Regions from separate parts of the Agrobacterium sp. 5Ca39 genome, predicted to be linked through region 3. Evidence: predicted binding sites of a transcription regulator. Region 3 holds the regulator's gene; each other region holds the start of a gene.
What was found. The regulator LexA, encoded in region 3, represses DNA repair genes until DNA is damaged. The targets are predictions, from matches to a motif close to TGTTCNNNNTGTGTTCNG.

Region 1 (11,434 bases), 630 kb from region 3:
GGCTCTTTTACAATTTCGTCATCTCAAAAAACCGTCGATACGGTCGAATCACTTTCCGTCGCCCATGGCGGGACTGTCGTTTTTCGTCCTTTCGCAAGTCGTGAACGGTACGTCACCTTCTTATCGCGTTTGCGATGAAAGAAAGGCTTTTGCCTTGTCCGGATTTTCCACTAAGACAAATCCGCTTGTTTTAAACGGCGCTGTCCACAGGCGCCCCGTTTTCCGGTTTGAGAATTATGTCGCATAACAGTTTCGGTCATCTTTTCCGCGTTACCACCTGGGGAGAAAGCCACGGGCCGGCACTTGGCTGCGTGGTGGATGGTTGCCCGCCCGGCATCCGGTTTACCCTTGCCGAGGTGCAGCACTGGATGGACAAGCGCAAGCCGGGCCAGAGCCGCTTCGTCACCCAGCGGCGCGAGGACGATATTGTCAAGGTCCTTTCCGGCGTCATGCTGGATGAGGACGGCGAGACGATGACGACAACAGGCACGCCGATTTCCATGCTGATCGAAAATACCGACCAGCGCTCCAAGGATTATGGCGAGATCGCCAGGCGATTCCGCCCCGGACATGCGGATTTCACCTATGACCTGAAATATGGCATTCGCGATTATCGCGGCGGCGGTCGCTCTTCCGCGCGCGAGACGGCGGCGCGTGTCGCTGCCGGCGCAATCGCGCGAAAGGTGGTACCCAGCCTCAACGTGCGCGGCGCGCTGGTGCAGATCGGCAAACACAGGATCAACCGCGACAACTGGGATTGGGATCAGGTCGATCAGAACCCGTTCTTCTGCCCTGATGCCGCCATGGTGCCCGTCTGGGAAGAATATCTCGACGGCATCCGCAAGGCCGGTTCGTCCATCGGCGCCGTTGTCGAAGTGATCGCCGAAGGCGTTCCGGCGGGTATCGGCGCACCGATCTACGCCAAGCTTGACCAGGATATTGCCTCCAGCCTGATGTCGATCAACGCCGTCAAGGGCGTGGAAATCGGTGAGGGTTTCGCCTCCGCCGAGCTTTCCGGCGAGGAGAATGCCGATGAAATGCGCATGGGCAATGACGGCAGGCCGATCTTCCTCTCCAATCATGCCGGCGGCATTCTGGGTGGCATTGCGACCGGCGAGCCCGTCATCGCGCGCTTTGCCATCAAGCCGACCTCGTCAATCCTGACCGAGCGCCAGTCGATCGATGCCGATGGCAACAATGTCGACGTGCGCACCAAGGGACGCCACGACCCCTGCGTCGGCATTCGTGCCGTGCCGATCGGCGAAGCGATGGTGGCCTGCACCGTTGCCGACCATTATCTGAGGGATCGCGGCCAGACCGGCCGGTTGAAGTGAGGTATTTCCGCCATGGCCTATGACCAGAAACGCGTTGTCGATGCCATCCGCGCTTTCGAAGCCGGTGAAATCGTTGTCGTGACCGATGATGATGACCGTGAGAACGAGGGCGATCTGATCATTTCAGCGGTCCACTGCACGGCAGAAAAGATGGCTTTCATCGTGCGCCACACGTCAGGCATCGTCTGCGCCCCCATGCCGCGCGAAGAAGCCAAGCGCCTGAACCTCAATGCCATGGTGGCCGAAAATGACAGCGCCCATACCACGGCCTTCACCGTCAGCGTCGATTTCAAGCACGGCACCACAACGGGCATTTCCGCCGATGACCGCACGCTGACGGTGCGCAATCTCGCCAATCCCAATGTCGGAGCCGCCGATTTTACCCGGCCCGGACACATTTTCCCGCTGATTGCCCGTGAGGGCGGCGTCCTGATGCGCTCGGGACATACGGAAGCCGCCGTCGACCTCTGCAAGCTGGCAGGCCTGCCGCCGATCGGTGTCATCTGCGAACTCGTCAATGACGACGGCACCGTGACGCGCGGACCGCAGGTCACTGCCTTTGCGGAGAAACACCAGCTCAAGCAGGTGTCGGTTGCCGATCTCATCGCCTACCGCCAGCGCAAGGAAACGCTGGTGGAGATGGAATCCTCCTTCACCATCGAAACGCCCTTCGGCCCGGCCAGAGCGCAGACCTACTCCCTTCCCTGGGACCGGATGCAGCACATGGCGGTGATTTTCGGCGACATCAGGGACGGTGTCGACATTCCCGTGCGCCTGCACCCGGAAAACGTCGCTGACGACGTGTTCGGCGACCGCCAGCCGGTGCGGCACTACATGCAGAAGATCGCCGAGGAAGGCCGCGGCGTCATCGTCTATCTGCGTGAAGGCTCCGTCGGCGTCGGCCAGGTTGCGGGGCGGCGCAAGGCGCGCGACCCGGACGAGGCACACGCCCAGGCCCGCTCGCGGGAAAACGAATGGCTGGAAATCGGTCTCGGCGCGCAAATCCTCAAAGACCTCGGCATCAGCTCGATCAAGCTGATGACCACGCGCGAACGCCATTATGTCGGTCTCGAAGGATTCGGCATCAAGATTTCCGCGACGGATATCGGGTGAGCCTGGGTTTTGCCTGGTCTCGCCACGCAATTGTGAGGCGAGCGGGTTCCGCCTGCTTCTTCTCGCCGCCGGGGAGAAGTCCGTGGCAGCGGGATGAGGGGGCTAGCTCTCCGTAAATCTCTACCGTTGCCCCCTCATCCGACCCTTTGGGCCACCTTCTCCCCGGCGGGGAGAAGAAATATGCCGCAACGCCGCGCTACAATGCAGTATCACGGATCGATAACCTTGAGTCCGAGGGCACCTCTCTCGCAATCATCCGTGCGAAAAACTCAGTTTTCCTCCCGCCAGCCCTCCAGATAGTTCACGCTCTCGACCCCTGTGAACTTCGCAAGCCGCGACAATTCCGCATCGAGCTTTTCCAGCCGCCCGGCCGAAGCGCGCACGCCGGGCTCGAGCCACAGGCGGCGTACATCCAGAGTGCTGCCTTTGCGCTCCGCCTTCATGTCGATGCGACCGATCAGACGGTCGCCTTCCAGAAGCGGAAAAACATAATAGCCATATTGCCGCTTTGGCTCCGGCACGAAGACCTCGATGCGATAATAAAAGCCGAATAGCCGCTCCGTGCGGTTTCGGTCACGCAGCAAAGGGTCGAAGGGGCTCAGCACGCGAACGCGGGAGGACGGTTCCGGTACGTCCGTCAGGTCGGCAGTGAAATCGGCAAAGGCATAGGACTGGCGGGCAGTGTCGCCGTCACTTGCGAGAAGCGATACCTCGCACAATTCATCGCGATGGTTTTTGACCCAGTCCCTCGCCTCCTGCGGCGTCACTAGATCGAAAAACGCGGCGATTTCGCCATGCGTGGCGAAACCCAGCCGCTTCAGCGCCTCGCGGCAGGCCCAGTCGACGAATTCGGCGTGCTCCACTTCGGTCTCGTGATGCTCACCGGGAATGACCCGTTCGGCCAGATCATAGACCTTCTGGAAGTTCACACGGCCGGCAATTGCAAGCTTGCCGGTGTGCCAGAGATATTCGAGTGCGGTCTTGGAGGGATGCCAGTTCCACCAGCCACCGGACTGGTGTCCCTCCTCTTTAAGCTCCCGCGCCAGCACCGGCCCGGTTGCGGCGATGCGCTCCAGCGTTTCGCCGAACGCGGCATCGAAACCCTCACCGTGCCATTTGCGCCAGCGTTCCTGAATGATCGGCTCGCGGCGGCGGAAGCGGTGTTTCCAATAGGGATAAAATTCCGTCGGCAGGATGGAGGCATCATGCGTCCAGTGCTCGAAAAGGGCGTGGTCCTTTTCCAGCAGCGTGGTCAGATGGTTGCGCCTGTAGGTCTGGTTGCGGGAGAAAATAATCTGGTGATGGGCGCGCTCCACCGTGCCGATGCTGTCCACCTGCACGAAGCCGAGATCGTTGATGAGCTGCAGCAGCCCATCCTTGGAAAGCGCCTTGCCGGGCGGGGAGGAAAGGCCCTGCCGCGCCAGAAAAATCCGCCTTGCTGCTTCGTTCGAAACCTTGATCGTCATGGCCCAGAAGGTATGACGGCTTTTTCGCGAATGCAATGTTCTTTTTTTGTTCCTTGTTTCACTTCTGTTGATGACGGGATATAGAACCGGAAACGAGCGCGAGGATGTAAGTTTGGAAATCCGTTTCGATGCCGCCGGTGTCGTTTTCGAGGGCCGGCAGGTCCTGCAGCCGCTGTCTTTGACGTTGACGGAACGGCGTATCGGCGTAATCGGTCTCAATGGTTCCGGTAAGACCACCTTTGCCCGGCTGATCAACGGGCTGAACAAGCCAAGCGAGGGCAAGGTTTCGGTGAACGGTCTCGACACCGTGAGCGACGCCAGGGCCATCCTGCAGATGGTCGGTTTCATCTTCCAGAATCCCCAAAACCAGATCATCCTGCCGATCGTGCGCGACGATGTCGCCTTCGGGCTGAAGCGGCTCGGCCTCGGCAAGGCCGAAACTGAAAATCGGGTGAAGGTCGTTCTGGCCGGACTCGGCATCGCGCAGCTGGAAGACCGGCGCGCGCATGAGCTTTCCGGCGGTGAGCTACAGCTTGCAGCGCTTGCCGCCCTTCTGGTGACGGAACCGCAAATCCTCATTCTCGATGAGCCAACCAACCAGCTTGATCTCAAAAACCGCGCAATCGTGGAAAGAGCCATGGCGGCGCTGTCCCAGGCGCTGATTGTCATAACCCACGATCTGCCGTTGCTTCGGGGTTTCGACCGGGTGCTGGTTTTCCATGAGGGTGCGCTTATTGCAGATGCTGCACCTGAAGCGGCGGTGGCGCGCTATCTGGAGGTGGCGTCGCGATGAAATCGCTGCATGTCGAAGGAACGGGCTGGCTTTACCGCGTCTCGCCGCGCCTCAAGCTTCTGACGCTCATGGGCTTCAGCATTGCATTGTTCCTCACCCGCGACTTGCTGGTTCTCGCATGCGCGATGGTTCTGGCCGCGCTAGCTCTGAGCGCGACGCGGCTGCCCCTCAAGGACATCGCCCTGCGGCTGCGGCCGGTGATGCTGACGATCTTCCTCGTCGCCGGCTTCAGCTATCTCCTGCTTCCGGCCCACGATGCCAGTGTCAATCTTATGCGGCTGACGGCACTTGCGTTGCTCGCCACCGCGGTCACCATCACCGTCAGCATTTCGCAGTTCATGGACGAAATTACACGTGCTGCCTCCCCGCTGGAAAGGCTGGGGCTGCTCAAGGCCGCCGATATCGGGCTTGCAGTCGGGCTGGTGGTGCGCTTCGTGCCTGAGATCGTCAACCGTTACCATGCGGTGCGCGATGCACACCGGGCGCGTGGCCTGCCCGTGCGGATGGCGACCATCATCGTGCCCCTCGTCATTATGACGTTGAAGGATGCCGATGCCATTGCCGACGCCATTGACGCGCGCGGTTTCAGAGGCCAAAGCTGACGGCCAGACAACCATCCGGAGTTTCCGAGCCATGACGACCCGCGACCTTGTGCTGATTTCGCTGTTTTCCGCCATCATCATCGCGCTCGGGCTTTTGCCGCCGATCACGCTCGGTTTCATTCCGGTGCCGATTACCGCGCAGTCGCTCGGCGTCATGCTCGCCGGCGTCGTCCTCGGCGCAAAACGCGGCACACTCGCGGTTCTGCTGACGATCCTGATTGCCGCCATCGGCCTGCCGGTGCTTTCGGGCGGACGTGGTGGTCTTTCGATCTTCACCACGCCGACAACGGGCTTCCTGATCGGCTGGATCGCAGCCGTTTTCGTCACCGGCACGCTCTCGGAAAAATTCGTCAATCGCAGCCAGTCCGCTCTGGCGCAGGGTGTTGGCTTTTTCGTCGCCAGCCTGATCGGCGGCGTGGTCGTGCTTTATGCTTTCGGCATCACCTACCTGGCGGTGGTCGTCGGTCTCGGTTTTGAAAAGGCTTTCATGGGTTCGCTTGCCTTCATCCCGGGTGATGCGCTGAAGGCCGTGCTGGCAGCCCTTGCCGGCCGCGCCGTCATGGCGGGTTATCCGCTGCTGCCGCAGCGCGCCTGAAAACACTTTCTTCGGGAGGAAAAGAATGGCGACGCGTTTATACGAACATCCGATCTTCCTCGAGCATATCACGCCTTCCGGCCATCCCGAGCGGCCGGACCGCCTGCGGTCGCTGAACATCGCGCTCGAACATCCGAATTTCGAGCGCCTTGATCGCAAAGAAGCGCCTCAGGCCAATGAGGATGCGGTGCTGCTGGCGCATCCGGAAGAGCATCTGCTTGCCGTGATGCGACAGATTCCGGAAGAGGATGGCGAGATCAACCGCATTGAGGCCGACACTTACGTTTCGCAAAAAAGCCTGCAGGCGGCGCTGACCGGCATCGGCGCCGCAATGGCGGCAGTAGACGATGTCTTTACCGGCGCTGCCGACAATGTCTTCGTTGCAGCCCGCCCGCCTGGCCACCATGCCGAGACCGCCAAGGCCATGGGCTTCTGTCTTTTCAACAATGTGGCGATCGCCGCCCGCCACGCGCAGAAGGCGCATGGTGCCGAGCGCGTCGCCATCATCGACTGGGATGTGCACCACGGCAACGGCACGCAGGACATCTTCTGGAACGACACATCCGTGCTGTTCTGTTCCACCCACCAGATGCCGCTTTATCCGTGGAGCGGCGATAAAAACGAAACCGGCGTGAAGAACAACGTCGTCAACGCACCGCTTTCTCCGAACACCGGCAGCGAACATTTCCGCGAGGCATTCAAATCACGCGTTTTGCCGGCGATTGCGGATTTTTCGCCCGATCTCATTCTCATCTCCGCCGGTTTCGACGCGCATCACCGTGATCCGCTGGCGCAGATCAATCTGGTGGGAGAGGATTTCGACTGGGCGACGGGCCGGCTCTTGGAGATGGCGGATAAATACACTTCGAACCGGGTCGTCAGCCTGCTGGAAGGCGGTTATGATCTGGAAGGGCTGGCGGAATCGGCAGCCATGCATATTTTGAGAATGATGAAGGGTTGAACATGACGGAAAATGCCAACACAGCCGATGTCAGCGGTTATTCGTTCGAAAAAGCCGTCGCCGAGCTGGAAAGCATTGTCGCACGTCTGGAACGCGGCGACGTGGCGCTGGACGAATCCATCGCCATCTATGAGCGCGGCGAAGCCCTGAAGAAGCATTGCGAAACGCTGCTGAACGCTGCCGAAAAGCGCATCGAGAAGATCCGTCTCGACCGCGCCGGCAAGCCGCAGGGTGTGGAGCCGCTTGACGGAGAGTGATTGCGTTTAGGGTGAGCGTTCGGACGGGATTCGATAAGGTAGCCACCTCCCGATTTAAACGCTAGACGTCATCCTCGGGCTTGTCCCGAGGATCTGCAATGCATTGATTTTCTTGACGTGTTTAGATCCTCGGGACAAGCCCGAGGATGACGGAGGAGAGGTTTGAGAACCTTCCCGGCCGTAAGGTGTTCTCACAATGTCGTGTTAACAAGGATCGTTGACGCTGCGTTCGATATCGCGATGCTCCCCTCCCCCTCGGTTATGCTAAACTCCCGCCAGACGATACGAGGAGCTGACCATGTCCTTCTTTCCCGGTAACGATCCCGTCGCGGGCGATGCCTTTGCCTGCGACGCCATCGAGAACCTCATCATCCCCCGCACCAGCGATATTGGCGGCTTTGCGGTGCGGCGCGCGCTACCGACGCGGCAGCGGCGGCTTGTCGGTCCCTTCATCTTTTTCGATCGCATGGGTCCGGCGATACTGAAGGCCGGTGAGGCGCTGGATGTGAAGCCGCATCCGCATATCGGGCTTTCCACCGTCACCTATCTGTTCGACGGCGAAATCAAGCATCGAGACAGTCTCGGCACCGAGCTTGTCATCCGCCCCGGCGACATCAACCTGATGACGGCCGGGCGCGGCATCGTGCATTCGGAACGCACGCCGGAAAACCTGCGCGGCCATCCGCTTTCCATGTCGGGCCTCCAGACCTGGCTTGCCCTGCCCGACCATATGGAGGAAATCGACCCGGCATTTGCCCACACGGCAAAGGAAGAGATGCCGGTGATCGATATCAAGGGCGCGTCGGGTCGTGTAGTGATCGGTGAATTCGAGGGCCTCACCTCCCCCGTTGCGGCCTTCACGGATACGCTTTATGTCGACCTGACGCTGGAGCCGGGGGCAAAGTTTCCCTTTTCCGCCGATCATGAGGAGCGGGCGATCTATATCCTGTCCGGCTCGCTGGATGTGGCGGGCGATATCTTCGCCGCCGACCAGCTGCTCGTCTTCCGGCCGGGTGACGACATCACGCTTCAGGCCGGCAGCAATGGCTGTCACATCATGATCTTTGGCGGGGCAGCGCTGAATGAGCGCCGATACATCTGGTGGAACTTCGTTTCGTCATCAAAAGAACGCATAGAACAGGCCAAACAGGAGTGGAGAACGGGACGCTTCGACATCGTTCCCGGCGACGAAGAAGAGTTTGTCCCTTTGCCGGAAGGTTGAAATTCTATAGAAGTATACGACATGCATGGTTCACCCGGCGGCTTTCGCGATGAAAGACGTTCTCACGCGCCGCGCGGGGACCACCAGAAAAGGCCGAACGATTGACCGGAATGCCACAGACACCATTGCTTGACCGGGTGAATTTTCCCTCCGATCTCAAGGAGATCGATGATCGCGACTTGCCGGAACTGGCAAGGGAACTGCGCGACGAGATGATTGACGCCGTGTCGAAAACCGGTGGGCATCTGGGTGCCGGCCTTGGCGTTGTGGAACTGACGATTGCCATCCACAAGGTCTTCAACACGCCCGAAGACCGGCTGATCTTCGATGTCGGCCATCAATGTTACCCGCACAAGATCCTGACCGGCCGGCGTGATCGCATCCGCACGCTGCGGCAGGAAGGTGGCCTTTCCGGTTTCACCCGCCGTGCGGAAAGCGAATATGATGATTTCGGCGCCGGCCATTCTTCTACCTCCATTTCCGCCGGTCTCGGCATGGCGGTGGCGGCGGGCTTGGATGGCAGCGACCGCAAGGTCATTGCTGTCATCGGTGACGGTTCCATGTCTGCCGGCATGGCGTTTGAGGCACTGAACAATGCCGGCGCGCTCGATGCACGACTGATCGTCATCCTCAACGACAACGACATGTCGATCGCGCCACCGACCGGCGCGATGAGCGCCTATCTGGCGCGTCTCGCCTCCGGCCGCACCTATATGGGTTTTCGCGATTTCGGCAAGAAGCTGACGGCGTATCTCGGCAAGACGATCGACCGCGCCATTACCCGCGCCGTGACCCATGCACGCGGTTACGTGACCGGCGGCACGCTGTTCGAGGAGCTTGGTTTCTATCACATCGGCCCGATCGACGGTCACTCCTTCGACCACCTTTTGCCGGTGCTGCGCAATGTGCGCGACAACCAGAAAGGCCCTGTCCTCATCCATGTGGTGACGCAGAAGGGCAAGGGTTATGCGCCGGCGGAAGCCGCAGCCGACAAATATCACGGCGTCAACAAGTTCGACGTCATCACCGGCGCGCAGGCGAAAGCCAAGCCGAATGCGCCGAGCTATACTAGCGTCTTTGCCGAGGCGCTGATCCAGGAAGCCACACTCGATGAGAAAATCATCGGTGTGACGGCCGCGATGCCCAACGGTACCGGCCTCGACAAGATGGCCGAGCTGCTCCCGGCGCGCACCTTCGATGTCGGCATTGCCGAACAGCATGCCGTCACCTTTGCGGCGGGGCTTGCGGCTGACGGTTACAAGCCGTTCTGCGCGCTTTATTCCACCTTCCTGCAGCGCGGTTACGACCAGCTGGTGCATGATGTGGCGATCCAGAGCCTGCCCGTGCGTTTCCCGATCGACCGCGCCGGTTTTGTCGGCGCCGACGGGCCGACCCATGCCGGCTCCTTCGACACCACTTTCCTCGCCACCCTCCCCGGCATGGTAGTTATGGCGGCCTCGGATGAGGCGGAGCTGAAACATATGGTCCGCACGGCGGCCGCCTATGACGAAGGCCCGATTTCCTTCCGCTATCCGCGCGGAGAAGGTGTCGGCGTCGAGATGCCCGCGCGTGGGGAGATTCTTCAGATCGGTAAGGGTCGCATCATCAAGGAAGGCACGAAGGTTGCCCTGCTTTCCTTCGGAACCCGCCTTGCGGAATGCCTGGCGGCGGCCGAAGACCTGGACGCCGCCGGTCTTTCCACCACGGTTGCCGATGCACGCTTCGCCAAGCCGCTCGATCTCGATCTCATCCGACAGCTTGCCGCCCATCACGAGGTTCTGGTGACGATAGAAGAAGGCTCGGTCGGCGGTTTTGGCGCACATGTGCTGCATTTCATGGCAAGCGCCGGCCTGCTCGATCACGGCCCCAAGGTGCGGACACTCACACTGCCCGACCAGTGGGTGGAACAGGCCAAGCCAGAGACCATGTATGCCAATGCCGGCCTCGACCGGGCCGGCATCATTTCCACGGTGTTCAATGCGCTCGGCCAGCGTCAGGCCGACGTCGGTTTCGCCGGCTGACAAAATTGCCGGGACAGGAGGCGGGACTATCCCGCCTTTACCTCAGGATGCCGCGCCGTCGAGAAAACCAACGACATTTTCGATCCGGCCCCCGGCATCGTGGCTGACGACATCGGTGCCACCAGCCACATCGTCCCCGTCAGGCGAGATAAGGCGCCAGGAAAAACGGGTGAATTTGCCGTGTCCGTCCGGGGTGCCGGCAAGAACGAAACGATATCCCGGAAATTTCTGCCGCGCCGCCTCGATCATGGCGGCAATCCCCTGCTGGCCTTCGCCCTGCATCAGCGGATCGACGTAGCGCGAATTTTCTGCCCATGCCTGACCGATGAGGTGCCTGCGGCGTTCATTGTCTTCCTCATTCCAGGCTGCGAGATAGGTTTCGGCGATTGCGAGATGCTGCGTCATGATTGTGCTCCTTGTGGTTGACGGCCCAAACATGCCGGGGGTCGGGAAGCGGAACAATTACCTCCGAGGTAATCGCATCCGCGATATCTTCTGCTAGGCTGCGGGGCATGACACATCATCGAGAACATGTCGGCCAGGTGCTGAAGGAATGGCGAGCCCGCCGCAGATTGAGCCAGCTGGATCTGGCGGTGGAGGCTGAAATATCAGCACGCCATCTGAGCTTCGTTGAAAGCGGGCGATCATCGCCCAGCCGCGACATGCTGGTGAGGCTGGCGGAGCAGCTTTCGATGCCGGCCCGCGCCGCTAACCGGCTGATGCTGGCTGCAGGTTATGCACCCGTTCATTCCGAACGATCACTGGATGCACCTGATATGGCAGCCGCCCGACAAGCCGTCGAAACGGTAGTGCATGGGCATATGCCATTCCCCGCTCTTGCCGTCGACCGGCACTGGAATGTCGTTCTCGCCAATGGGGCGATCACGTCGCTTCTGGCCGGCGTTTCAGAAGAGCTGCTTTACCCGCCGCTCAACGCCTTGAGGCTGAGCCTGCATCCGCTGGGTCTGAGGTCACGCATCGTCAATCTGGCCGAATGGCGCCATCACCTGCTGGAACGCCTGCGCCGTCAGGTCGAGGAAACCGGAGACGAAGTGCTTTCTCGGCTGCAT
Region 2 (6,841 bases), on a different replicon from region 3:
CGTCAAAGCCTCGTCGGCGATATCCCGGGTAACGGCTTCCGCCCGCGCCACCTCGGCAAAGTCGCGCACCCGGCGCAGAAGCCGTCCGGCAATGCGGGGCGTGCCACGCGCCCGCCTCGCCACTTCGCGGGCACCCTCATCCGTCATGTTGAGACCCATCAGCCGCGCACCGCGACGGACGATAAGTTCCAGTTCATCAACCGTGTAAAAGGACAAACGCACGGGAATGCCGAAACGGTCGCGCAGCGGTGTCGTCAAGAGGCCGAGGCGGGTAGTGGCGGCGACAAGCGTGAATTTGGAAAGATCGATCTTCACCGAACGCGCCGCCGGGCCTTCCCCGATGATCAGATCGAGCTGGAAATCCTCCATCGCCGGATACAGGATTTCTTCCACGGCCGGGTTGAGGCGATGAATTTCATCGATGAAGAGAACATCGCGCTCTTCAAGATTGGTCAGGAGCGCGGCGAGATCGCCCGCCTTGGCGATTACCGGCCCTGAGGTGGACTTGAAGTTTACTCCAAGCTCCTTGGCCATGATCTGCGCCAGCGTGGTCTTGCCGAGGCCGGGCGGACCGACGAACAGCACGTGATCCAACGCCTCGCCACGATTCTTGGCGGCCTCGATGAAGACCTTGAGATTGGCGCGCGCCTCCGCCTGCCCGGTAAAGTCGTCCAGCGACTGCGGACGCAGGGTGGTGTCGATGTCCTCACCGCGCTTTTCCGGGGTGATCAGTCTGTCCGCATCGCTCATTCAGGGCATTCCATTATTTCTAGAATTCATGAGGTCGTCTTCGCCGCTATAACATGGCTGTCGCGCCAGGGCGCGTCACGAAATTCAACACCGCGTCCGGACGCTTGTGTAACGGGCTCACCTTACCGTGAAAGCTCCTTCAGCCCCAGCCGGATCAGCTTGGCGCTATCCGCGCCCTCACCGCCATTTTTCAGCGCCGCGGCGACCGCATTGGCGGCCTGGTCACGCGAATAGCCGAGATTGGTGAGTGCAGATACGGCGTCCGCCACCGGCGCGGAGGCTACACCCTCCCCGAGTTCCTGCTTCAGTCCGATAGCCCCGGACGCCTCGCCCGCGAAAGCCGGGGCCTTGTTGCGCAATTCGGTCACGAGGCGCACGGCCACTTTGGGCCCAACCCCCGGCGCACGCGATATTGACGCCTTGTCCTGGAGCGCTATGGCATTGGCAAGCTCGGTGGGCGACAGGGTGGAAAGCACCGCAAGAGCGACTTTCGATCCGACGCCCTGCACGCTCTGCAAAAGGTTGAACCATTCCCGCTCCAGCGCCGAAAGAAAGCCGAAAAGCTTGAGCTGGTCCTCTCGTACATAGGTTTCGATGAAGAGGATCACGGCCTCTCCGACGGAGCCTATTTTCGACAGCGTGCGCGCCGAACAATAGGCGACGTAACAGACGCCATGCACATCCACCAACACGTAATCCGTGCCGATTTCCTCGATGCTGCCCTTCAGTTTTCCGATCATGATCGCGCCCGCTGCAATGAGACTTAAAATTAACCGGCCGCCAGCAGCCGACGCATCCTGTCACCGCCGCGATTATGGGCGTGGCAGATTGCGATCGCGAGGGCGTCCGCCGCATCGTTACCCTTGAACTCGGCCTTCGGCATCAGGATTTTCAGCATCATGTGAATTTGCTGCTTTTCACCATGCCCCACACCGATGACAGCTTTTTTCACGGCGTTCGGCGCATATTCGAACACCGGCAAACCGGCACGCGCCGGAACAAGCATGGCGATGCCGCGCGCCTGTCCGAGTTTCAGCGTGGCCACCGCGTCCTTGTTGACGAAAGTCTGCTCCACAGCCGCCTCATCGGGCTGATGGCTGTGCACGATTTCCGCCAAGCCGTCATGAAGCTGGCAAAGCCGGGAGGCGAGATCCATGTCGCCATCTGAAGTCACCGTGCCGGAAGCGACGAAACGCAGGCTGTTTCCCAATGTGTCGATCACGCCCCAGCCGGTGCGCCGTAGTCCGGGGTCGATGCCGATGATCCGAATCGTCTTTTGCATGAGGTACCTTATCTTTCCGGCCGCGAGACTGCCAGCGATAAGTGAACAAAACGACAACATTCCCGGGTACAGGCGTCAAATAGGGGCCAAAGTCGCCCCAGTGCCGACCTTTGGCAAAGGCCAATTTTTTTGATCCATCCTTCAATTCTACGCGACTTGTCTGGTAAATCCGCAGGCGCGCCTTACATCCGCTGCAAAGACCCAGATTACGCAGGAGCGTCGGATGATCCCCTTTTCCCTTCTCGATCTTTCGCCCATCGGCGAAGGCGAGAGCGTCAGCGCGGCGCTCGAAAACTCCCGCCGGATGGCGATCAAGGCTGAAGAACAAGGTTATAGCCGCATATGGCTGGCCGAACATCACGGCATGCCCGGCATCGCAAGCGCCGCGACGTCGCTCGTTATCGCCCATGTGGGTGCGGCCACGAAACATATCCGCGTCGGCTCGGGCGGTATCATGCTTCCCAACCACTCCCCGCTCGTCATTGCCGAACAGTTCGGGACGCTTGCAGCACTTCTGCCCGGCCGGGTCGATCTTGGCCTGGGCCGCGCCCCCGGAACAGATATGCGAACCGCACGGGCGCTGCGCCGTAATCTCGACGCCGGTGCGGAGAATTTCCCGCACGACATCGTCGAATTGCAAAGATATCTCGGCCCGCCTCAGCAGGATCAGGCGATCCTCGCCGTACCCGGCATGAATTCGAACGTGCCTCTCTGGCTGCTCGGCTCCAGCACCTATAGTGCGCATCTGGCCGCAGCCCTTGGCCTGCCCTATTCCTTCGCATCCCATTTTGCCCCTGACATGCTGATGGAAGCGATCCATATCTATCGCGAGCGTTTCCAGCCCTCCGAGGTGCTGGACAAGCCCTATGTGATGGTGGGCGTGATGGGTGTCGGCGCCGATACCGACGAGGAGGCGCAGCATCTCTTTACCTCGTCACAGCAGCAATTCGTCAATCTGCGGCGCAATGTGCGGACGCAGTTCCCGAAGCCCGTGCACAGCATGGAAGGCTACTGGAACGAGATGGAGCGCTTCTCCGTGGAGCACACGTTGCGTTTTGCCGCCGTTGGCGCGCCTGAAACGATCCAGCGTCATCTCGACGGTTTTCTGGCTGAAACACAGGCTGACGAACTGATTGTCTCGATGCCGATCCACGACATCGAAAAGCGGCTGCGGTCGGTCGAGATTTTCGCCGACGTGCGGACATCCATCAAAAAGGCCGCCTAAACAAAAAGCCCCGGAGCGGATCGCTGCCGGGGCCTTTTTTAGGAACGTGAAAACGTCAGGCGGAAAGCTTGGCGAGAATTTCTTCCGACACTTCGAAGTTCGAATAGACGTTCTGCACGTCGTCATCGTCCTCGAGGTTGTCGATGAGTTTCATCAGCGACTGTGCCTTTTCTTCATCTACAGGTACCGTGTTCTGCGGCTTCCAGATGGCCTTGACGCTTTCGGCTTCGCCCAGCACGCCTTCCAGCGCCTTGGACACCTCGTTCATCGCTTCGAAACCGCAGATGATGATGTGGCCGTCTTCGGAAGATTCAACATCGTCCGCACCGGCCTCGATGGCCGCTTCCATCACCTTGTCTGCATCGCCGACTTCCGCCTTATAGGAAATCTCGCCGACACGGTCGAAGGAGAAGGAGACCGATCCGGTTTCACCCAGCGCACCACCAGCCTTAGTGAAGATGGATCGTACATTGGAGGCAGTGCGGTTACGGTTGTCGGTAAGCGCCTCGACGATGACGGCGACGCCGCCAGGGCCGTAGCCTTCGTAGCGGACCTCATCATAGTTCTCGCCTTCGGCACCCGCAGCCTTCTTGATGGCACGTTCGATATTGTCTTTCGGCATGGACTGGGCCTTGGCGTTCTGGATGGCCAGACGCAGGCGCGGGTTCATGTTCGGGTCGGGCATGCCCGTCTTGGCCGCAACGGTGATTTCGCGCGCAAGCTTGGAAAACATTTTGGACCGCACGGAGTCCTGCTTGCCCTTGCGGTGCATGATGTTCTTGAACTGTGAATGACCAGCCATGGAAAACCTGATTTATCGTAATTTGGAGATTGCGGGCCTTATAAGTGCGATAGGCTCATCGTTCAAGCCCGCAGGCGCTTTCTCTTGCCGCAACAACAGAAGGAACTGATTTATCCGCTCTTCGTTCTGATCATGAACGCGACGGAGAAGGCCATCTTGTCCACTCCGCCGCAGCCCCAAACCGGAAGGAGAAGACATATGGTCAGCCTGACTGAAGCAAGAGAAGCCCCGGCCCGCCAGCTCTGGGACGAGATCAATTCCGTCCATGCCGGCATGCTCGGCCTTGAGGGCCTGCACAGTCACATGCAGCCTATGGCGCCCCATGCTGACCCCAAGACCAACACGATCTGGTTTTTTTCCAAAAAAGACACGGATCTGGTAAAATCGCTCAAATCCGGATCCCGCGCGCATTTCTGCCTCGTGGGCAAGGATCATGATTATCACGCCTGCCTTTCGGGCGTACTCGAAGCGCGCGATGACAAATCAAAGATCGACGAATACTGGAATTCAGTCACCGCCGCCTGGTACGAGCACGGCAAGAGCGATCCGCAACTGACCATGCTGGCGTTGCATGTCGATGATGCCGATATCTGGGCTTCGACGGACCGTACGCTGAAATTCGGCTGGGAAATCGCCAAGGCAAACATGTCGGATGACAAGACGCCGGACGTCGGCGTTCGCCAGCACCTCACCTTCGCCTGAGAACCCGCTCCCCGAGCCTTTCCCCGCCCGTCGCCATTTACATGCCTTTCGGCACCAGTATCTGCGGCTGGCGGGGAAGGTTTCTCATCGAGACCCGGATGACCGGATCGCTCGCATAGGCGATAGCGAAATTTTCGCCAAACATGGTCAGAAACTGCTCCAGCGGCGGGCCGGTGCGATGCATCGGCAGGATCAGCGCAGAGCGCAGGCGCTTGACCACCCTGCTCATGCTGTCGGCCCCCATGGTCAGACCACCATCGACAGGCACCATCAACACATCCAGGCGGCCGATCTCGGCATAATGCGTGTCCGTCAACTCATGATGCAGATGGCCGAGATGGCCGATACACAGCCCGGCAACCTCGAAGATGAAGATGGAATTGCCGTTTTCCTGAAAAGACTCATAATCTCCCCAGCGGTTGCGGATGTCGGTTGAGACATTGCGGATGTAAACGTCGCCCACGAGCACCTTGTGCTCGGCTTTTTCTCCCGGCGTATCGCTCCAGCCATGCAGCACATATTGAATGGCCGGGTCCGGATTAAGGGTGAAATGTGTTGAATGCGCCCGGTTCATGGTCACCACCGTCGGCATGACGGGAGGGCGATAGACACCGTTATAATCCGTGGCAATCGTTACCCCGCCGGGACTTTCGATCAGGTAGGTGGAGTGGCCGATGAAGCTGATTTTCACCTCTTCCTTCGCCGTGGCCTGAGCCAGCTGAACATTGCGCGCATCGAAGCGCGCGAACATCACGCCCGGAATGGCGCTGGCGATCGCCTGGCACTGGCTGACGGGAGGACGGCTCGCCGACTGGGAGAAGGCCGCTCCCGAACAGGCGATCAATCCTGTTATTGCAAGCATTAGCACGCGCAGCATCATGCCACTCCCCTGAACTTGCGAAGCTGAGAGGATGGGACAGGTTTTGCCGAGCGTCCAGTTACATCAGCAACTGAAGGCTGGCACTCTCGTCATTGTGAACGCTTCGGCGGGATCAAACCCAGAAGGAAGGCAGCGTTTCCGAAAGTCGCGGCCCGATGCGCAGCGGCGCAATTTTTTCCGCAAGCCCAGTCCGGTCGGAAATCTCCACCCCGACACCGCAGATCGTGGCAGGCCCGCTCGCGGCCTCAAAGCGGCCCTTCGGCATCTTGGAGATAAAGCGGTTGATCGGCTCTTCCTTGTCCATTCCGAGTGAACTGTCATAATCGCCGCACATGCCCGCATCCGACATGTAGGCGGTTCCGCCGTTCAATATCTGTGCGTCAGCCGTCGGAACATGGGTGTGGGTGCCGACGACGAAGCTTGCACGGCCATCCACGAAATGTCCGAAGCACTGTTTCTCGCTGGTCGCCTCGGCGTGAAAATCGAAGATGATGGCATCCGCCTGTTCCTTCAGCGGGCAGGCAGCAAGAATGCTTTCCGCCGACTTGAAGGGGTCGTCCAGCTCCGGATGCATGAAGACCCGCCCCATGATGTTGGCGACCAATATGCGTGCGCCGTTGCGGGCATAAAAAATGCCCGAGCCCTTGCCCGGCGTACCCTCGGGGTAATTGGCGGGCCGCAGGAACTGGTCATGGCGCTCGCAGAAGGAAACCGCCTCTTTCTGATCCCAGACGTGATTGCCGGTGGTGACAACATCGGCACCGGCATTGATGGTCTCGAGATAGATATCCTCGGTGATACCGAAACCACCAGCAGCATTCTCACCGTTGACGATGACGAAATCCAGCTTCAGATCGGAAATCAGCCCCGGCAATCGCTCCCAGACAGCCGTGCGTCCGGTCTTGCCAACCATGTCTCCGAGAAAAAGAAGCCTCATTCACCCGCCCCGATCTTGCGCATGTTTCGATATTTCGTCCCCTCTAACGGGTAATCAATCTTTTAAAAAGTGCTAAAGCGCCTTTTGCCCACTATCGGAGATCGACAACGGGGCTGAAAACCAGCGCAGACCGCTTTCTGTCAGAATGGCGTGAAGCGAGACATCGTGCGGTTCCGCGGGGATGTCTGCCACTTCCTGACAGTCAAAGGCGACACCGATGAGAACGGGCTGTTTGCCCTTGGCGTGCAACCGCGCGATGGCGC
Region 3 (11,434 bases):
AAATCCACACACGCTGTTTGCCCAGGTTGGTGCCTTGCTGCACCCCTCGGCGATGCGTCCCGGTCCGATCGCGCGGATGGAAAGCGAAATTTCTCATGCTGCGCATGTCGATCCTTCCGCGAAGCTGGAAGCGGGCGTCATTGTCGAGGCGCTCGCAGTGATCGGCGCCGGCGCCCATATCGGTGCTGGTACGCGGATCGGGCCCGGTGTCATCATCGGGCAGGATGTACAGATCGGACGCGATTGCACCATTGCAGGCGGCGCAAGCGTTCTTGCCGCGCTCATCGGTAATAATGTGATTATCCACAATGGTGCGCGCATCGGGCAAGACGGTTTCGGTTATGCCCCCGGTCCACGCGGCATGCTGAAGATCGTCCAGATTGGCCGTGTCATCATCCAGGACAATGTCGAGATCGGCGCGAACACCACGATCGATCGCGGCACCATGGATGACACGGTGATCGGCGAAGGCACCAAGATCGACAATCAGGTCCAGATTGGCCACAACGTTCGCATCGGCCGCCATTGCGGCATCGTCAGCAAGGTCGGCATTGCGGGCAGCACCCGTATCGGCGACGCTGTGATGATTGGTGGTGCGGCAGGCATCAATGGCCATATCAACATTGGCGACGGCGTGCAGATCGCTGCCATGAGCGGTGTTGTGGCGGACGTGCCGGCAGGCGCCCGTTATGGCGGAACGCCTGCGCGACCGATGAAATATTTCCTGCGCGACATGGCCGAAATTCTGGCACGCGCTGAAGGGCGTGATAAAAAAACAGGAGAGAAAAACAATGACTGAAGAAACGAAGACGACGCTCGGCGCGGCTGACATTCTGGAAGTCATGAAGCTTCTGCCGCATCGTTACCCATTCTTGCTGATCGACAAGATCATCGATATTGACGGTAACAATTCGGCGACCGGCATCAAGAACGTGACGGTCAACGAACCGCATTTCACCGGCCACTTCCCGGACCGGCCGATCATGCCGGGTGTTCTGATCGTCGAAGCCATGGCCCAGACGGCAGGTGCAATATGCGCCCGCAGCCAAGGTGAGGGCGGCCATCTGGTCTACTTCATGACAATCGACAACGCCCGTTTCCGCAAACCCGTGATCCCCGGCGATCGTTTGGAAATTCACGTCGTCAAGCAGCGCCAACGCGGTAATGTCTTCAAATTCCATTGCGAGGCGAAGGTGGATGGTGCGCTGGTGGCGGAGGCTGATGTCGGCGCCATGATGATCCCCGAGGACCAGCAATGAGCACGATTGCCGCCTCGGCCAGAATTCACCCCACCGCCGTGATCGAAGACGGTGCGGTGATCGGTGAAAACGTCGTCATCGGTGCGCTGAGCTACGTCGGCGGGAAAGTCACGCTGCATGATGATGTCCGGCTGCACAATCATGCCGTTGTATCCGGCCTGACGGTCATCGGCCGTGGATCGGTCGTCCACCCCATGGCGGTCATCGGCGGCACACCGCAGGCGGTTCGCCACGACGGTTCTGAAACCACGCTTGAAATTGGCGAGCGCTGCACCATGCGCGAAGGCGTCACCATGAACGCCGGCAGCTCTGATGGCAGCGGCAAGACGATCGTCGGTAACGACAATCTGTTCCTTGCCAACTCACATGTGGCGCATGATTGCCGCCTTGGCGACCACATCATCCTGTCCAACAATGTGATGCTGGCCGGCCATGTGACGATCGAGGACCGCGCCATTCTCGGCGGCGGCTGTGCTGTTCACCAGTTCACCCGCATTGGCCGTCAGGCCTTCATCGGCGGACTGTCCGCGGTCAATTACGATGTCATTCCCTATGGAATGCTGAATGGCAATCCCGGCATTCTCGGCGGCCTTAATGTCGTTGGCATGACGCGTGCCGGCATTGAGCGCGCAGATATCCACAAGGTCCGGCGCGTCTTCAAGCAGATCTTCGAGGCGGAAGGCACTATCCGCGGCAATGCGGCAGCGATCGACCGCAGCGAATATCTGGATTGCCCGCAGGCGCTAGAAATCATCGATTTCATTGGAGTGGACAGCGACCGCGCGATCTCTTCGCCCAACCGGGGCAAGTGAGCCGTGACAGGCGGCGGGCGTCTCGCCATTGTGGCCGGCAGCGGCCAGTTGCCACTTTACGTGGCGAACGCCGCCCGTGAGATGGGAGAAGATCCTTTCATCGTGCGGCTGCGCGATGATTCCCGCTTCGACTGGAGCGGTTTCGACAACGCCGTCATCTCGGTTGGTGACGTCGCCGGGCTTGGCCGGCTGCTGCGTGACAACCGGGTGGATCGTGTCGTGCTTTCCGGGGCCGTGGCGCGGCGGCCGGAATGGCGTGAAATCCGCCCCACCGTCGCTATCCTGCTAAAACTTCCATCCATCGTCAAAACGCTATTGTCGGGCGGCGATGACGCCGTTCTGCAGATGGTCATAAAGATCATCGGCACGCTCGGTGCGAAAGTCATCGGCGCGCATGAGATCGCTCCAGGCCTCTTGGCCACGACAGGCGCTTTCGGCACGCAAAAACCGGCCGAAGACGACTTGAAGGACATAAGCAGGGCAGCTGAGGCGGCGCTTGCGCTCGGCAAACTTGATGTCGGGCAGGGTGCGGTCTCCGTCGGCGGCCGCATCGTGGCGCTCGAGGGCGTTGAAGGCACGGACGCAATGTTACTGCGCGTCGCGGCATTGCGCGCGGAGGGACGCATCTCGCCCCGCCGCCGGGGCGTGCTGGTCAAGCTCTGCAAACCGCAGCAGGATGTACGCGCCGATCTGCCGACAATCGGGATCGAAACTGTCGAAAATGCCCAAAAGGCCGGGCTTGCGGGCATTGCCGTCGAAGCCGGACGCGCACTGGTGCTTGATCGTGACGCGATGTTGAAAGCTGCCGATCAGGCGGGCATATTCGTCTGTGGCATCGATACGTCACTTCGCGGAGACATGATGGAATGACGGAGAGATTGAAGGTGGCGGTCATCGCCGGCGAAGTGTCGGGCGATCTTCTCGGCGCGGATCTGATCCGGGCCCTCAAGGCCCGATATCCCGGTTCGATCGAACTTGTCGGCGTCGGCGGCGAGGCGCTCGAGGGGCAGGGGCTCACTTCTCTTTTCGATTATTCCGAACTCTCGATCATGGGGTTCACGCAGGTCCTCAAGAAACTGCCCAAACTGATCGGCCTGATCAACCGGGCGGCTGAGGCGGTGATACGGGAAAAACCGGATGTCCTTTTGATCATCGACAGCCCGGATTTCACCCATCGAGTGGCGAAAAAAGTCCGCAAGGAACTGCCGCATCTCCCGGTCGTCAATTATGTGTGCCCGAGCGTCTGGGCCTGGAAAGAACATCGCGCAACGGCGATGTTATCCTATGTGGACCATGTCCTGGCTCTCCTGCCATTTGAGCCGGAGGCGATGCGCCGCCTCGGAGGCCCACCGACCACATTCGTCGGCCATCGCCTCAGCGTCGATCCGGACGTCCTCGCGGTGCGTCGGAAGCGGGCAGAACGGCCGCTTCCAGCGGAGGGGCGGCCGAAGACGATTCTTCTTCTGCCCGGGTCGCGTTCCACCGAGACCACCAGGCTGATGGAGCCGTTCCAGCACGCGGCGAAGGCTTTTGTGGAACGGAATGGTCCGACTCGGTTTCTGCTGCCCACCGTTCCACGTCAGGAACATCGCATCCGCGAACTGGCGGCGTCTTGGCCGCAGGAAATCAGACCCGAAATCGGCATCGATCCTGCTTTCAAGTGGAACTCCTTTGCTGAAGCCGATGCGGCTATCGCAGCGTCAGGCACCGTCATTCTTGAGTTGGCTCTTGCCGGCGTGCCGACCATATCTGTCTACAAGACCGACTGGATTTTCACCATGCTGAGCAAGCGGGTGAAGACCTGGACGGGTGCGCTACCCAATCTCATTGCCGATTATGCTGTCGTCCCGGAGTATTTCAACGAGGTGGTCAGGGCCGGATCGATGCTGCGTTGGGCGGAACGCCTGTCATCCGATACAATTGAGCGGAAGGCCATGCTCGAAGGTTATGCTCTGGTGCAGCAACGTCTGCGCACGGATGTCCCGCCCGGCGAAACCGGCGCGGCTATTCTCCTCGAGGTCGTGAACGCCCGCAGACAGTGAGGTTGAAGCCACGGCTGTGTCAGGGCCTGTGTTGCCGCCGGTCCCACCGCGTGTATCCCAATCCACAATGGCAAGCAAAAAGGCCGGCGAGTAAAACTCGCCGGCCTTTGATGTGACGTGGTTTGCCGATTAACGCTTGGAAACCGGAACGTAGTCGCGTTTGCCGGCACCCGTGTAAAGCTGGCGCGGACGGCCGATGCGCTGTTGCGGATCTTCGATCATTTCGTTCCACTGTGCGATCCAGCCAACGGTGCGGGCGAGAGCGAAGAGAACGGTAAACATGGTCGTGGGGAAGCCGAGCGCCTTCAGCGTGATGCCCGAATAGAAGTCGACATTCGGGTAAAGCTTCTTTTCGACAAAATACGGGTCGGAAAGGGCGATCTTTTCCAGTTCCAGCGCGACCTGCATGATCGGATCGTCGGAATTGCCAGTGGCTTCCAGCACTTCATACATCGTCTTCTGCATGATCTTGGCGCGCGGGTCGTAGTTCTTGTAGACGCGGTGACCAAAGCCCATCAGGCGGAACGGGTCGTTCTTGTCCTTGGCGCGGGCGATATATTCCGGAATGCGGTCAACCGAGCCGATTTCATTGAGCATGTTGAGCGCCGCTTCGTTGGCGCCGCCGTGTGCCGGACCCCAGAGGCAGGCAATGCCGGCCGCAATACAGGCGAACGGGTTGGCGCCCGACGAACCGGCAAGACGCACCGTGGAGGTGGAGGCATTCTGTTCGTGATCGGCATGCAGAATGAAGATGCGGTCCATGGCGCGGGCCAGAACCGGATCGACCTTGTATTCCTCGCACGGCACGGCAAAGCACATGTGCAGGAAGTTGGAGGCGTAATCCAGATCGTTCTTCGGGTAAACGAAGGGCTGGCCGATATGGTACTTGTAGGCCATCGCGGCGATCGTCGGCATCTTGGCGATCATGCGAAGCGATGCGACCATGCGCTGATGCGGATCGGTGATGTCGGTCGAGTCGTGGTAAAAGGCCGAGAGAGCGCCGACCGTGCCGCACATGACGGCCATCGGATGTGCGTCGCGACGGTAACCGGTGAAGAAGCGGCTCATCTGCTCGTGCACCATGGTGTGGCGCGTGACGCGGGTATCGAAATCTTTCTTCTGTGCCGCCGTCGGCAGTTCGCCGTAAAGCAGCAGATAGCAGGTTTCCAAAAAGTCGCCCTGTTCGGCGAGCTGTTCGATGGGGAAGCCACGGTGCAGGAGAACACCTTCGTCACCGTCGATATAGGTGATCTTGGATTCGCAGGAGGCCGTCGACGTGAAACCCGGGTCGTAAGTGAAGGAGCCCGTGTGTTTGTACAGCGTGCCGATATCGACGACGCTCGGCCCGATCGTGCCTTCCCTGACAGGGAGTTCGACCTGTTTGTCGCCAAGTGTCACTGTAGCGCTTTTTTCCGTCATACTGATCCTCCGAAAACATGCGGGTGGGGGCGTTGAGACACGCCCCGCGGTTAAGCGTCTACCGATTAGCTATATGATCCTGTCGCAGATGCCAAGCTATCCAAAGGTCAAATTGTGCATTGCGGCAAACGCAAATGCGTTGCTTTTGGCCTCGTCGATCGAAGCAATTCAATCTCAGTCAACGCGCGGTTAAAGGAAAGCATTGCAATCTCGGGCGTCCCTCTGCAAACCTGTTTACAGTGCGGCAGGGGCGCGGCGCAGAATGCTTGGTCAAGGGGAAAAACAGCATTTCGGATATGCCGAAACGATGCAGGGAAACGCCCCCGGCACGGTGGATATCCTGTTTCCGCTGCAGCGGACCGGCGCCGTCGCGATCCCTGTTCTGCCGCCTCTGGTCGACAGGCCCGAACCCGGCGTTTCCGTTTCTCGAAAAGTTGCCGTCTGGCTGACGGAAGAACGCGCATTCGGGCACGATTTTCTTTTCGTACCCGTTGTCATCGGTTGCGGAGCGATCCTCTGGTTTTCTCTCGACACCGCGCCTTCCTTGCCCCTTCTGATCGTCGCATTTTTAGTCGCGGCCCCACTGGCGCTTCTCAACCGATACCGCCTTGATACGGTGGGAAGGGCGTGCAGCCTTGTCGCCCTCTTGTTGCTCGGCATGCTTTTTGCCGAACTGGAAACCCGCCGTGCGGCGACCATCCTTCTGGACACGCCGGTCACCACCACCCTCACCGGCAAGGTGGTGCGCCGGGAGGTGGATGCGCGGGGCGACTGGCGGTATCTGGTGCAGCTCCACTCCACTGAAGCGCCGTCACTAACGCGTCTGCCGGGGAGGGTGTCGCTCCTTGCGCGCGGTGGCGGCGACGCCATGCCCATCGGCGCGACCATACGCGGCAAGGCACGGCTCTCTCCACCGTCCGGACCGGCTTTGCCGGGATTGAACGACTTTGCCTTTTCATCCTATTTCCGGGGCATCGGCGCGACAGGCTTTTTTTATCAGCCGCCCCAGGCGGTGGCGACGGCGGACCTTGGGGCCGAGGGTTGGCTGGAGATGGCCGACATGTGGCTTTATCGCCTGCGTGCCGCCGTCGCCGAGCGCATTCGCACGACGATCGGCGGCGATGCGGGTGCCTTCGCTGCATCCATCGTCACCGATGAGAGACAAGCCATATCGCCGGAAACCATGGAGGCGCTGCGGGTCTCGGGGCTGGCTCATATCGTTGCCATATCCGGGCTCAACATGGCCTTGGCATCAGGCATCTTCTTTGTCGGCATGAGGCTCGCATTCAGCCTTTTCCCAGCCTTTGCCCAGCGATGGCCGGTCAAGAAGATATCCGCCTTCGCAGCGCTCCTGATGACACTTTGCTACTATCTGATTTCCGGTTTCGCAGTTTCCGCCGAGCGGGCCTGGCTGATGATGTCCGTGATGCTGATTGCGGTGCTCTTCGATCAGCCCTCGCTCAGCCTGAGAAATGTTGCGCTCTCCGCCCTCGTGATACTGGCGCTGTCCCCGTCCGAAGTGATGGGTCCAAGCTTTCAGATGTCATTTGCCGCAACGATCGCGCTCGTTTCTGCCTATGCAGCCTGGAGCCGCTGGCGCATTGACCGCGAGCGTCTTTTTACCGGGCGAAAACCGGCTTGGGTGACGGTAGCGCAAACGGCAGGTGCCGTGATCGGCGGCGTTATCACAACGTCGCTGATCGGTGGGCTTTCGACAGCAATCTATTCTGCCGAACATTTCCAGCGTGTCACCACCTACGGACTTTTTGCCAATCTCGCCGCCACGCCGCTCATGTCGCTGATCGTCATGCCCTTCGGTCTGATTGCCATGCTGCTGATGCCGTTCGGGCTCGACGCGCCATTCCTGAAGGTCATGGGCCATGGCATGGCGCTGGTCATAGAGGTCGCGGACGAAGTCGCCTCCTGGGGTGGCAGCGCCGCGACCGGACGTCCGCATGGCTGGTTCATCGGCATCGCCTCGGCTGGCTTCCTGCTGCTGACCCTGCTGCGCAGCCGCCTTGCGCTTTTGGGCATTCCGCCTCTGCTGCTTGCCTTCGGCCTCTCGGCAGCGACATCTCAGCGCGATCTGCCCGATCTCCTCGTTTACGAAGACGGTTCTCTGGTCGCGCTTCTGGACGAGAACAAGGTTTATGCCACAAAAACCCGGCCGCATGGCTTCATCTATGACCAGTGGCAAAGGGCGCTGCTGCTTCCGGAGAAACCGCTCGCGCCCGTTATCCTCAGAAAAGACGTTCCAACCGCGTCCGGCATCGCACTCACCAAGAAATCAAAGCTCACGCGGGACGAAATAAAGGCTGTGGGACGAGACATGGCGGCTGCGTTGAAGGATGCAGCGCCTGGAATTTTTACATGCAAGTCAGGTCGCTGGTGCGTGGCGCGTGCGGAAAGCGGCGAATGGATCATCGTACTGGAAGACGGCCGCCTCGCCGGAAAGGCATGTGACATTGCCGACATCGTCATTGTTTCCCGCAGAACGTCGTTTGCACAGTGTCGCTCGGGCGCGTTACTCCTCAACCGCGACATATTGCGGCGCATCGGTTCCGTGGAGATAGACTTCGCGAGGAGCGATCAGCCCGGCGTTGTCGGTCGGCTACGGGCGTCAACCGCGGGCGCAAACCGCCCGTGGAGTGAACATCGATATTATGACTGGAAAACCGGGCGTTTCGACCGTGAATTGCCTGAAACGATCACCCGTCTGCTGGCGGCGTCGCAATGATCGCCACCGGCAAGGATCGTCAGGCCTTTGCGCGTAGATCCATCGTCAATTCGCCGATTCCGGCGATCTCCTCTTCATGTGCCGCGTCACGCCAGGTCTCCTTCAGTCCCGCCTCATACCATTCGCGCATGGAAGGCAGAGCGAGCAGTCGCTCACAATAGGCTTTTGCCGCAGGAGAAAGGTCTGCGCCATACGTCTGGAAACGGAGTGCCACAGGGCAGTAGAAGGCATCCACCGCCGTGAACTTCTGACCGGCGAGATAGGGACCGCCGAAATTCGACAGGCCCTCGCTCCACAACGCATCGACACGCTTTATATCCGCCGCAAGCCCGGCATCGCTGACGTTCGGTCTGACACGAACGCCAACGGACATGGGGTAGAGATTGCGAAGGGACGAAAATCCCGCATGCATTTCGCTTGCTGCCGACCGCGACCAGGCTCTCGCATGCTTGTCGCTTGCCCATACCCCTTGATGACGTTCGGCAAGATATTCGGCGATCGAGAGTGACTCCCAAATCGTCACGCCATCATCGACGAGGCAAGGCACCTTGCCAGTTGGGGAAAAGGTGGAGAATGACACGCCTTCACCAAACGGGACGAGTTTCTCCTCGAAGGCGATACCGAGCGTGCGCATCAGGACCCATGGCCTCAGCGACCAGGAGGAGTAATTCTTGTTGGCGATATAAAGATCGTACATTGCGGGTCTCCTGATTGTGAAGCGGGTTTTTATACCAGCGGCCCGGCCCGGAATATCGCAAAGAATCCATCGCTCCCATAACGCCAATTGATGGGTGGGGCGCCATCCCTGCCGACGTCCTCTGGCAAAGCCGCCTTCGCCGCCATTAAAAAGAAAAGGCGCATCACTCGAGTGGAATGACGCGCCGTTCATCTTGAAGGCCTGATTTATCGCTCATCGACCGCTCCGGCCTTATCCGGACCGGCAGCAGCATCAATGATACCGGCGGATCAGCCCTACCAGCTTGCCCTGGATTTTAACCCGATCAGGTCCGAAAATGCGGGTCTCATAGGCAGGGTTTGCTGCTTCAAGTGCGATCGAAGCGCCTTTGCGACGGAAGCGCTTCAGCGTCGCTTCCTCGTCATCCACCAGCGCCACGATGATATCGCCGGGATTGGCGGTGTTACCGTTGCGAATGATGACGGTATCGCCATCGAAGATGCCGGCCTCGATCATCGAATCGCCCTTGACCTCGAGCGCGTAATGTTCGCCCGAGCCAAGCATGTCCACCGGAACCGCCACGTCATGCGTATTGTTCTGAATGGCTGAGATCGGCACACCGGCAGCGATCCGGCCCATGACGGGCACGGTTGCCACGCCTGCTATATCGTTCGCAGGCGCCTTTGGGGCAGGGGCGGGCTCTGGCATCTTGGGCTTGCCGAGGCTGCCTTCAATAACGCTCGGCGAGAAGCCCCGTTGCGGCCTCGCACCGGGCACATAGGCCTCCGGCAGCTTGATCACTTCAAGCGCTCGCGCCCTGTTAGGTAGCCGGCGAATGAACCCTCGCTCTTCCAGAGCGGTGATCAGCCGGTGGATGCCGGATTTGGAGGCAAGATCGAGTGCGTCCTTCATTTCATCGAAGGAGGGCGGCACGCCGGACTCTTTCATTCTTTCATGAATGAAGAGAAGCAATTCCTGCTGTTTGCGCGTGAGCATGAGGAAAACACCCTTGAGAATCGTCGTTGAAGTCGCGAAACAAATACAGAACGAACACTATATGTTCCATATGTGTTCCGCAATCCCCTAAAATTTCGTGAAGGATGCGTCTCTGATCGTGATTTGATCTTAGGGACAACGCCGAAGCGGGAAACGATGACTGACGGGCGGGATGCCGTCGCTTTCTTGAACTCCAGCCTTTGCCGATACCGGAATCGACGCGCAGGCCGGTCATTTGCATTCCCGGCGCTCTTCGTGCTTTTGTCAGCTTCAATACCCGGCATCTGCGCCGGGCGCGTCAAAAAGGCAAGATTTATGGCTGACAGGCATCGCGTCGATCATCTCGTTCTGCCCGCTCGGGACCTTGCGGTAGCGGCCGCGCGGCTCAAGGTCCTTGGCTTTACGGTCGCGCCACAGGCTCTCCATCCGTTCGGCACGGAGAATGCCTGTGTGTTCTTCAGGGATGGCACCTATCTGGAGCCTCTGACAATTGCTGACCGGGTCAGCTATATCGCGTCGGTCGAGAGAGGCGATGTTTTCACCGGCAGGGATCAGGCATTCCGGCGATCGTACGGACAGGAAGGTTTTTCTGCCCTTGTGGCCTCCACTGCTGACGCTCGTGCCGATCACCGGAGATTCGTGGCGTCCGGCGTATCGGCCGGCGAGGTCTTCGAATTTTCGCGGCCCATGCAAATGCCGGACGGATCGTCAGGCGAGGCGGCGTTCCGGCTTGCTTTCGCGGCAAGCGGATCGGCTGCGGATTTCTTCCTCTTCAGTTGTCAACGCCTGCAGGCACTGCCGGGGGACCGTGCTGCACTGGAACGTCACCAGAACGGAGTTCTGGGCCTTCGCGAGATCGTGCTGTGTTCCGGTACGCGGAGTGACACCCACTTGATAGAAACGGTTTTCGGCTGCAACGGCGTTGTGTCTCCGGATGGTGATGTCGTTTTCGAAACCGGCAATGCAAGGGTGAGGCTGAGTGAAAGACCCGCCCTTTCTGGCGTCGACCCGAAGGCTGCGGGAAAAAACGGTGAGGGCCTGCGCGGCATGGGCGTCGTCTTTTCCGTTGACGATCTTGCCGTGACAGCGACGGTACTTGCTGCTAATGGCGTGTCCAGCGCAGAAGCGGGCGGCCGTCTGGTGGTGCCCGCAGCACCCGGACAGGGCGTCGATTTCGCCTTCGAGGAAAAAAGATGAGCGTCACGAACAATCTCAAAGTCACCGCCGGCCAGGGCGCCAGCAAGGTTTCCTTTTGCAATAGCGAGCGTTTTTCACTGATCGCCGGCCCCTGCCAGATGGAAAGCCGGGAGCACGCCTTCATGATTGCGGGTGTCTTGAAGGAGCTTTGTGACGGGCTCGGAATCGGCCTCGTTTACAAGTCATCCTTCGACAAGGCGAACCGCACCTCGCTTTCCGGCAAGCGTGGCATCGGTCTGGACAGTGCCATGCAGGTCTTTGCCGATCTCAAGAAGGAATTCGGCTTTCCGGTCCTG

Region 1: a site for LexA is predicted at 3,950-3,967, ahead of ACZ47E_RS01900 (energy-coupling factor ABC transporter ATP-binding protein). Genes of this name have one in related genera too.
Region 2: a site for LexA is predicted at 2,074-2,091, ahead of ruvC (crossover junction endodeoxyribonuclease RuvC). Genes of this name have one in related genera too.

The regions. Positions count from the first base shown of each region.
Region 1 is NZ_AP026436.1:396,220-407,653, reverse strand. It holds gene ACZ47E_RS01920 (hypothetical protein) at 1-138, shown strand, start outside; gene aroC (chorismate synthase) at 237-1,334, shown strand; gene ribB (3,4-dihydroxy-2-butanone-4-phosphate synthase) at 1,347-2,447, shown strand; gene ACZ47E_RS01905 (winged helix-turn-helix domain-containing protein) at 2,717-3,913, opposite strand; gene ACZ47E_RS01900 (energy-coupling factor ABC transporter ATP-binding protein) at 4,026-4,706, shown strand; gene ACZ47E_RS01895 (energy-coupling factor transporter transmembrane component T family protein) at 4,703-5,308, shown strand; gene ACZ47E_RS01890 (biotin transporter BioY) at 5,340-5,903, shown strand; gene ACZ47E_RS01885 (histone deacetylase family protein) at 5,929-6,864, shown strand; gene ACZ47E_RS01880 (exodeoxyribonuclease VII small subunit) at 6,867-7,121, shown strand; gene ACZ47E_RS01875 (pirin family protein) at 7,420-8,343, shown strand; gene dxs (1-deoxy-D-xylulose-5-phosphate synthase) at 8,445-10,364, shown strand; gene ACZ47E_RS01865 (nuclear transport factor 2 family protein) at 10,407-10,769, opposite strand; gene ACZ47E_RS01860 (helix-turn-helix domain-containing protein) at 10,877-11,434, shown strand, end outside.
Region 2 is NZ_AP026437.1:1,913,213-1,920,053, forward strand. It holds gene ruvB (Holliday junction branch migration DNA helicase RuvB) at 1-750, opposite strand, end outside; gene ruvA (Holliday junction branch migration protein RuvA) at 873-1,490, opposite strand; gene ruvC (crossover junction endodeoxyribonuclease RuvC) at 1,520-2,032, opposite strand; gene ACZ47E_RS22535 (LLM class flavin-dependent oxidoreductase) at 2,256-3,257, shown strand; gene ACZ47E_RS22540 (YebC/PmpR family DNA-binding transcriptional regulator) at 3,313-4,059, opposite strand; gene ACZ47E_RS22545 (pyridoxamine 5'-phosphate oxidase family protein) at 4,258-4,761, shown strand; gene ACZ47E_RS22550 (MBL fold metallo-hydrolase) at 4,799-5,641, opposite strand; gene ACZ47E_RS22555 (TIGR00282 family metallophosphoesterase) at 5,754-6,578, opposite strand; gene ACZ47E_RS22560 (5-formyltetrahydrofolate cyclo-ligase) at 6,651-6,841, opposite strand, start outside.
Region 3 is NZ_AP026436.1:1,021,810-1,033,243, forward strand. It holds gene lpxD (UDP-3-O-(3-hydroxymyristoyl)glucosamine N-acyltransferase) at 1-799, shown strand, start outside; gene fabZ (3-hydroxyacyl-ACP dehydratase FabZ) at 792-1,259, shown strand; gene lpxA (acyl-ACP--UDP-N-acetylglucosamine O-acyltransferase) at 1,256-2,071, shown strand; gene ACZ47E_RS05015 (LpxI family protein) at 2,075-2,941, shown strand; gene lpxB (lipid-A-disaccharide synthase) at 2,938-4,113, shown strand; gene gltA (citrate synthase) at 4,243-5,532, opposite strand; gene ACZ47E_RS05030 (ComEC/Rec2 family competence protein) at 5,795-8,269, shown strand; gene ACZ47E_RS05035 (glutathione S-transferase family protein) at 8,289-8,966, opposite strand; gene lexA (transcriptional repressor LexA) at 9,219-9,941, opposite strand; gene ACZ47E_RS05045 (VOC family protein) at 10,257-11,138, shown strand; gene kdsA (3-deoxy-8-phosphooctulonate synthase) at 11,135-11,434, shown strand, end outside.